Regions from separate parts of the Streptococcus vulneris genome, predicted to be linked through region 2. Evidence: riboswitches for the same ligand, from Rfam matches in the RefSeq annotation. Region 2 holds a riboswitch; the other holds the start of a gene.
The links. A riboswitch is a leader RNA that binds a small molecule or an ion and turns the genes downstream of it on or off. The one in region 2 is predicted to bind thiamine pyrophosphate.

Region 1 (4,433 bases), on a different contig from region 2:
ACCTTGTGATTCTACCAAGGTCTTCAACATAGCAAGTTCAGTTGGGTCATTCCAAGTTCCGTATTTCTTACCAACCAAGTCTTTTGGACTAGCTACATTGTCAGATTTACGAGAAATGATTCCTGATGTATTGTGTTCTACGATAGCTGCAACGGCAGTAATTCCTGCTCCTTTTTCCAATTTTTTAGCCATATAATCTTGGAAATAGACTGCAAACGGTGCCTTACCATTGATAACCAAGTCAGAAGAACTTTCTTCTGGTGGCAATTTCAAATCAACATCCACTCCAGCTTCTTTGAAATAACCTTTTTCCTTAGCAACATAAAGCCCTGTGTGGTTGGTATTTGGCGTCCAGTCTAGGATAAAGTCAATCTTCTTGAGTTCTGCTTCCTTATTGTCCTTAGAAGCAGTTCCTTGACCACAGGCAACAAGCACAACAGCTACAAGAGCTGTCACAAGCGTTAAAAACACTTTCCATGTTTTCTTCATTTCAATTTCCTCTTTTCTTTTTCAGAAACATCCTTTTTCTTATGAACGTTTCCATTTAATAACATATTTTTCACTAATATCGACCAACTTCATACCAAGAAGACTGATAATCGATACCAGAATAATAATAGCAAACATGGTATCATACTGAAACAGTTTCTTGGACTGAATCATGTAGACACCTAGTCCTTCAAAGCCTCCCAACCACTCAGATACCACTGTTGTGATGAAGGCGTAGGAGACACTGACCCTCAGACCTGCATAAAAGTAAGGCAGGCTGACTGGGATTTTAAAATGCCACAGAATTTGCCAAGGTTTGGCCCGCATCAGACTAAACAAGGTCAGCATATCCTTGTCACAATGCCTAAAACCGTCCAAAATGCTAACGATGATAGGAAAAGTAGTCGTCAAGATAATCAAGACAATCTTGGGTAAAATCCCATAACCGAGCCACAAGACCAGGATAGGAGCTATGGCAATGGTCGGAATGGTCTGAACAACCACCATCATAGGGTAAATCAGATCGTTAAGCCAAGTCAAACTATCCATAAGCACAGCCATGAGACAGGCAATCAAAACTCCCAGAACCAACCCCAGCAAAGCCACTCTCAAGGTCGCCCAGCTATGGTGCCAGAGAAATTCTCTATCACGAACAAAGGCCTGGAGAATTTCAAGAGGTGTCGGCAGGATAAACTTGGGGAGAAGTTTAAGCAAACCTGCTAGCTGCCAGATTGACAAGACTCCTAGAAAGCCCAATAGACTAATGTGTCGTCTCAGTATACTTTTCAAGTTTCTCATCAATACTTAATATCTCTCCTACATTTATTTTAACATTGGCAAAGACATTGTCTGCCTCTTGCCCTGCTACCTCTAGCGCTTCTTTGAGAATGCGCATGAGCTCATCAAACTCCCCTTCCAAGACCGTTTCAAATGGTGTCACCACCATAGTTACTTCTTGAGCTTGCAGATAAGCAATGACCTGATCAATAACAGCAATCCGATCAATTCCCTGTGCCAAGGGTAAAACTTGCAAGGCTATGCTTGCTTTCATAAGAACCTCCTCTTCTCGTTTTCCTTTGACAAAAAGAAAAACCTTTACCATATATGGAAAAGGTCAAGATTAGACTAAGTATCGTTCCCTACGCTGGCATTACCCAGATCAGGTGCGGTCGAAGTTTAACACTTCCTCTCAGACTGTACACAGACTCCCATATATTATATGGACATATGATAGCGTAAAACAAAAAAAATGTCAAGGAAACTGCTTACAGAAAAACATGAAAAAGAGTTTGAAAACAAATGCTTCAAACTCTATATAGCTTTTTTATTTAGCCTCGTACCAGGTTGCACCTTCATTTTCATCTGCGATGAGGGGAACACTGAGTTGGATGGCTTCTTCCATGGTTTGTTTGACCAATTTTTTCATCTCTGCTAGTTCCGATTTAGGCACTTCAAGGACGATTTCATCGTGCACTTGCAACAGCATCTTAGTCTGATAACCACCTGCAACCAAGGCTTTATCTAGCTGAATCATGGCAATCTTGAGAATATCTGCTGCCGAACCCTGGATAGGTGAGTTAATGGCAGTTCTCTCAGCAAAACCACGAATGTTAAAGTTACGCGAATTGATATCCGGCAACTCACGACGACGCTTGAAGAGGGTCTCTACATAGCCCTTATCACGCGCCTCACGCACCACTTCATCCATATAGTTTTTAATACCTGGGAAACGTTCAAAGTAGGTATCAATGTAAGCCTTGGCCTCCTTACGGCTAATGCCCAAATTATTAGACAAGCCAAAGTCGGAAATCCCGTAAACCACTCCAAAGTTGACTGCCTTGGCATTGCGACGGTCGTTTGGAGTCACATCCTCAGGATGCTCAATGCCAAAGACCCGCATGGCTGTCGAAGTATGGATATCTGCCCCCTCTTGAAAAGCCTTAATCAAGTGCTCGTCTTTAGAAATATGCGCCAAAACACGCAATTCAATCTGTGAATAGTCGGAGCTGAGAAGTACACTATCCTCCCACTCAGGCACAAAAGCCTTACGAATGAGACGGCCTTGTTCCAATCGCACAGGAATATTTTGCAAGTTTGGATCCACACTAGACAGACGCCCAGTCTGGGTCAAATCCTGCACATAGCGAGTATGAATCTTGCCATCAGCCAAAATCCAGTCCTGCAAGCCAATCACATAAGTAGATTGAATCTTGGCAATCTGACGGTAATCCAGGATTTTCTTAACAATCGGTGCAATAGGAGCTAGACGCTCCAAGACATCCACCGCTGTCGAGTAACCTGTCTTGGTTTTCTTAGTGTATTCTAGAGGAAGTCCCAATTTTTCAAAGAGAAGCACGCCCAACTGCTTAGGCGAGTTAATATTAAACTCCTCACCAGCCAGTTCATAAATCTCCTGAGTCAGTTTTTCAATGACAAGCTCATTTTCAGCCTGCATCTCAAGCAAGGTCTCTTTCTTGACCGTAATCCCAGCAATTTCCATCTTGGCAAGGACAAAAGCCAGAGGTTGCTCCATATCATAAAGAAGCTCTAATTGCCCATTTTCGCTGAGTTTTTCAAGCAAAATAGGCTCTGTTTCGACCAAAACTGCAAGCTTACGAGCTAAATGCTCCAAGAATTTCTCACGTGCAGGAATGGCTCTCTTGACACCCTTACCGTAGAAGGTCTCATCATCGACCAAGTAAGTCTGACCATAAAGACTAGCAATAGTCGCAATTTCATTGTCCTCCACAGTCGAAAGGAGGTATTTAGCCAAACGGCTATCAAAAGCAGGCGCCTGTAAATCTACACCAAAACGATTCAAGAGAACTTTGGCCTTTTTAAAATCATAAACTCTCAGATGTGTTTTTTCTAAAAAATCCTTGAAAATAGGCTCTTGCAAAAGTTCAAGTTTATCTGTAGCATAGAGCTTATCCCCACAAGACCAGGCAAATCCAACCAAATCATCCGTATGGTAATTCTCACCAAAAAGCTCAAAATGGAAGATAGATTCTTCATTCAGCATGTCTTGACAGACTTGGTCAACAATAGTAAAGTCCAAACTCTCAGTCACATCAGCTGACGACACATTTAAAGCCTGCTTGAGCTGTTTGAAGCCCATCTCATCGTAGAATTTCCCAAGATTTTCCACATCTGGACCACTATAGACCAAATCATCCAAACCAATCTCAATCGGTGCCTTGGTATCAATGGTCGCCAGTGTTTTCGACAAAAAGGCCTGTTCCTTATCATGGATGAGATTTTCCTTCATCTTAGAAGCCTTCATCCCATCAATATTTTCATAAATCCCCTCAAGCGAACCATGCTCCAGCAAGAGCTTGATACCCGTCTTTTCACCGATTTTGGTCACCCCAGGGATATTATCCGACTTATCACCCATGAGCGCCTTGAGATCGATAAACTGAGTCGGTGTGATGCCCATCTTTTCCATAAGATATTCTGGCGTAAAGGCCTCAAACTCAGCCACACCTTTCTTGGAAATCTCAACCACCGTATGCTCATCCGTCAGCTGAATCAAGTCCTTGTCCCCACTGACAATGGTAATATCAAAACCATCCTGCTCAGCTAGTTTATCCAGCGTCCCAATGATGTCATCCGCCTCATACTGAGCCAACTCATAATGACGAATCCCCATATGATCCAGCAACTCACGAATGAAGGGAAATTGCTCACGAAACTCATCAGGAGTCTTAGCCCGACCACCCTTATAGTCCGCATACATCTCTGTACGGAAGGTCGTCTTACCCGCATCAAAAGCCACCAAAATATGACTCGGCTCAACCCGCTCCAACAAATGGCTCAACATCAACTGAAAGCCATAAATCGCATTGGTATGCAAGCCAGCCGCATTCTTAAAACGGTCCAACTGCTGATAGAGCGCAAAAAACGCCCGAAAAGCAACAGAAGACCCATCAATCAATAATAAT
Region 2 (4,433 bases):
TAGCAGAGCATGACTATCTGGAAGTGACCTTGCATCCTGTAACAAAAGCCTTTCAGCAGCTTATGTATTCTGCTGTGTCATCATCAGATTATGCTCATCTTTTGGTCATGCTAGTCATTGCAGAAGGTCTCTATTTAGACTGGGGTTCTAAAGATTTGGCTCTACCTGAAGCCTATATTCATTCGGAATGGATCAACCTCCACAGAGGTCCTTTCTTTGCAGAGTGGGTTCAATTTCTGGTTGACGAACTCAATCGTGTCGGACAAGATCGAGAAGGTTTGACAGAACTTCAGCAACGCTGGAATCAAGCGGTCGCTTTAGAATTAGCCTTTTTTGATATTGGTTATGACGCCTAGAGAAAGTTTAGGATATTGACAAATTTGATGAGGTAATTCTCTTCGAAAATCAAATTCAAACCACGTCAGCTTCACCTTGCCGTACTCAAGTACAGCCTGCGGCTAGCTTCCTAGTTTGCTCTTTGATTTTCATCGAGCATAAATCATTCAATGTAAAAAAAATTTCTTAACGAAAGATAGAGATAAATTGAAATCAATAGATCGTATAAAGTGAAAAGGAAGGATTTCAATATGACAAGTTTAAAATTATTAAAAGAAAAAGCACCTTTGGTCATTTGCATAACCAATGATGTAGTAAAAAATTTCACAGCAAATGGATTAGTAGCACTGGGTGCATCACCAGCTATGAGTGAGTTTCCTGCAGATTTAGAGGATTTGTTAAAGTATGCTGGAGGTTTATTAATAAACATAGGAACATTGACAGATGAAAATTGGAAATTATACCAAGCTGCTCTGAAAATTGCAGAGAAATATAATGTCCCAGCAGTTTTAGATCCTGTAGCCTGTGGAGCAGGAGAATATAGAAAAAAAGTAGCAGATGATCTAATCAACAATTACAAACTAGCAGCGATTAGAGGAAATGCTGGCGAGATTGCCTCTTTAGTAGGAATAAATGTGGCATCTAAAGGAGTAGATAGTGCGGGCGTAGATAATATTGATGAAATTGCTCTAGCAGCAAATAAGAAGTTCAATATTCCTATAATAGTAACAGGTGAAGTGGATGCCATTGCGGTAAATGGAGAAGTGGTAACGATTCATAATGGTAGTGCCATGATGCCAAAAGTTATTGGAACTGGATGTTTATTAGGTGCTGTAGTAGCAAGCTTTATCGGACTAGAAAAAGGTCAAGAATTGAAATCATTAGAAACAGCAATGTTGGTTTACAATATCGCTGGAGAAATGGCAGAAAAACGTCCAAATGGACATCTTCCTGGAACATTTAAAGTTGAATTTATAAATGCCTTATACGAGATTACAGACGAAGATGTAAAGGAATTCAAAAGAGTGAAGTAAGATGTTTCATAAAGAATTACTAAAACTATATTTTATTTGTGGGACGACTACTTGCCAAGGAAAAGATCTATATAGAGTCGTTGAGGAGGCCTTAAAAGGTGGTATAACCTTATTTCAATTTCGTGAAAAAGGTGAGGGAGCCTTAGAAGGTAAAGAAAAAGTCGAATTAGCAATTAAACTACAGGATCTTTGTAAAAAATACAATGTGCCGTTTATTGTTAATGATGATATTGATTTGGCAATGGAAATTGACGCTGATGGCGTACATGTAGGACAAGATGACCTTGGAGTTGATGAAATTAGAAAATTGATGCCAGATAAAATAATTGGTCTTTCTATAAAAAACGAGAAAGAATTTCAACAATCAAAAGTTGAATATGTAGATTATGTTGGTGTTGGTCCTGTATTTGATACCCAGTCAAAGGATGATGCTGGTGGTGCTATAGGTTATGAAGGTCTTAAATTGATGAGAAAACTATTGCCACAAATGCCCTTAGTTGCAATTGGTGGGATACAGACGAAACATATTAAAGACATTATGAAGACCAATGTTGACGGTGTTTCAATCATTTCAGCAATATCGTATGCAAAAAATATAGAAAAAACTGTTCGGGAAATGAGTGAACAATAGGTATCGATCCTTGGATTCTAAGTAAGTGGAAGTTTTCCTTTTCTAAAAAGATATGTCCTGATTCAGTTTAAATAGCTAATCTATCAAACAAGACATTTGGTTTTTGCAAAAGAAAGATCTGCTGTCTTTTTGAGTACAAGGCTGTATTTCCAGTTCAATTTCTTGAACTAGAATAAATCGTTTGTTATAATATTTATATAATTAAATAATAAAGACATTTGGGGTGCTTTAGGCTGAGATGATACCCATTGAACCTGATACAGTTAAGACTGGCGAAGGGAAATGTGAAATGGTTTTTTTTCGTATGTCGAAAAGAACTGTCTAATCTTGTAAGCTAAACTCTAATTCTTGATTGTAATTGGAGTTTTTTTGTTTATCAAAAGAGGATAGGCTGGACGTTAAGCCTTTCGGTAGCTCACCTTGAATACCCCACTTTTCTTTAAAAAAGGAGTTTTTTATGTTGAAAAAATGGCAGTTAAAAGATGTTATTTTACTTGCTTTCTTGTCTATCTTTTTTGGTGGCGTTTTTGTAGGATCCGGCTATCTGTTTGATGTCCTCACTCTGATTTTAGCCCCTCTTGGCTTGCAGGCCTTTGCCAATGAAATCCTCTTTGGTCTCTGGTGTATGGCTGCGCCCATTGCGGCCATCTTTGTTCCAAGAGTGGGAAGCGCAACGATTGGAGAAGTGCTAGCTGCGCTTGCTGAAGTCCTTTATGGTAGCCAATTCGGTCTAGGTGCCCTTTTGTCTGGCTTGGTTCAAGGTTTGGGAAGTGAACTTGGTTTTATCGTAACCAAGAATCGCTATGAAAGTTGGCTCTCTCTAACTGCCAATAGTATTGGAATTACGCTTGTTAGCTTTGTCTATGAATACATTAAGTTAGGTTACTACGCCTTCTCCCTTCCTTTTGTCCTTTCCTTGCTTGTAGTACGTTTTATTTCCGTCTTTTTCTTCTGTACCATCTTGGTTCGTGCTATTGTCAAACTCTATCATCAGTTTGCAGCTGGAGGCAAGGCATAGATGGGTCTGGAACTACGAGCGATTCAGTCCCCAATCTTCTCTGAGCCACTTGATTTTACTTTTCATGCGCAAGCCTTTACCTTGTTAGTTGGGAGCAGTGGTTCAGGAAAATCTAGCCTCTTTCAAATGATTGCCCAAGTCAGTTCTCTTCCCTATAGCGGTCAAGTCCTGATAAATGGGAGGGAGGTCAGTCAACTTTCTATTATCGAACGTGTCCAGATGATTGGTATTCTCTTTCAAAATCCCAATCATCAATTTACCATGGAGAACTTGTTTGAGGAGCTGGTTTTTACCTTGGAAAATATTGGGCATCCCGTTCAGGAAATTGCTTCTAAAATAGCAGAGGTTGTCCAGCAATGTCGCTGCAAGGCTATCTTGCACCGTCCCATCCATCACTTATCAGGTGGAGAAAAGCAAAAGGCTGCACTGGCAGTTCTCTTTGCTATGAATCCTAGGGTCTATCTCTTGGATGAGCCCTTCTCTTCCATTGACCGCAAGAGTAGGATAGAGATATTGGAGATTCTAAAAGAGTTGGTCTCTGATGGGAAGACAGTTATTTTGTGCGACCATGATTTAACGGACTATGAAGCCTATATCGACCATATGGTGGAGCTAAGAGATGGTCAACTAAGGGAAGTATTTAAAATCCCTACCTCTGAGACGACACAGGTTGCTTCAAAGGAAGTTGCTTCTAGTCCAGAACTATTCCATATGGATGGAACGACTTGTGAGCTGGATAAGCGCCCCCTCTTTTCGATTGCGGATTTCACATTCTATAAAGGAATTTCCTGTATTTTGGGTGATAATGGTGTCGGGAAATCAACCCTCTTTCGGTCTATTCTTCAATTTCAAAAGTATAAAGGACGAATTACTTGGAGGGGGACAGTCCTGAAAAAGAAAAAGAGTTTGTATCGTGACCTGACGGGTGTTGTTCAGGAAGCTGAGAAGCAGTTTATCAGAGTCAGTCTGCGAGAGGAACTTCAATTAGATGGACCTGATTCTGAAAGAAATCAGCGGATTTTTAAAGCTTTACAATATTTTGATTTGGAGCAGGCACTCGATAAGAGTCCCTATCAATTAAGTGGTGGCCAGCAAAAGATTCTTCAGCTCTTGACCATCTTGACCAGTAAAGCTTCCGTGATTTTGCTAGATGAACCTTTTGCTGGTTTGGATGATAGAGCCTGCCATTATTTTTGTCAGTGGATTGTGGAGGACAGAAATCAAGGAAGAAGTTTTTTGATCATTAGCCATCGTTTAGATCCCTTGATATCTGTGGTTGATTATTGGATTGAGATGACTAGTCAAGGTCTCAGTCATGTGAAAGAAGTGACAATTACCAAACCACTCACATCTCAGAGTAGCAATACCCAAGGGGAGGTGGGATAGTATGGTCAAAGTAGCAACCCAGACACCG

Region 1: it holds a riboswitch for thiamine pyrophosphate, as region 2 does, so the genes downstream of both, KUA57_RS02315 (thiamine-binding protein) here and KUA57_RS08285 (ECF transporter S component) in region 2, are expected to answer to the same signal.

The regions. Positions count from the first base shown of each region.
Region 1 is NZ_JAHUZC010000002.1:58,966-63,398, reverse strand. Features, by position in the region: gene KUA57_RS02325 (ABC transporter substrate-binding protein) at 1-489, opposite strand, end outside; gene KUA57_RS02320 (ABC transporter permease) at 529-1,287, opposite strand; gene KUA57_RS02315 (thiamine-binding protein) at 1,250-1,540, opposite strand; TPP riboswitch at 1,609-1,711, opposite strand; gene polA (DNA polymerase I) at 1,814-4,433, opposite strand, start outside.
Region 2 is NZ_JAHUZC010000012.1:50,902-55,334, reverse strand. Features, by position in the region: gene KUA57_RS08300 (TenA family protein) at 1-356, shown strand, start outside; gene thiM (hydroxyethylthiazole kinase) at 588-1,370, shown strand; gene thiE (thiamine phosphate synthase) at 1,372-2,001, shown strand; TPP riboswitch at 2,211-2,299, shown strand; gene KUA57_RS08285 (ECF transporter S component) at 2,459-3,019, shown strand; gene KUA57_RS08280 (ATP-binding cassette domain-containing protein) at 3,020-4,405, shown strand; gene KUA57_RS08275 (energy-coupling factor transporter transmembrane component T) at 4,407-4,433, shown strand, end outside.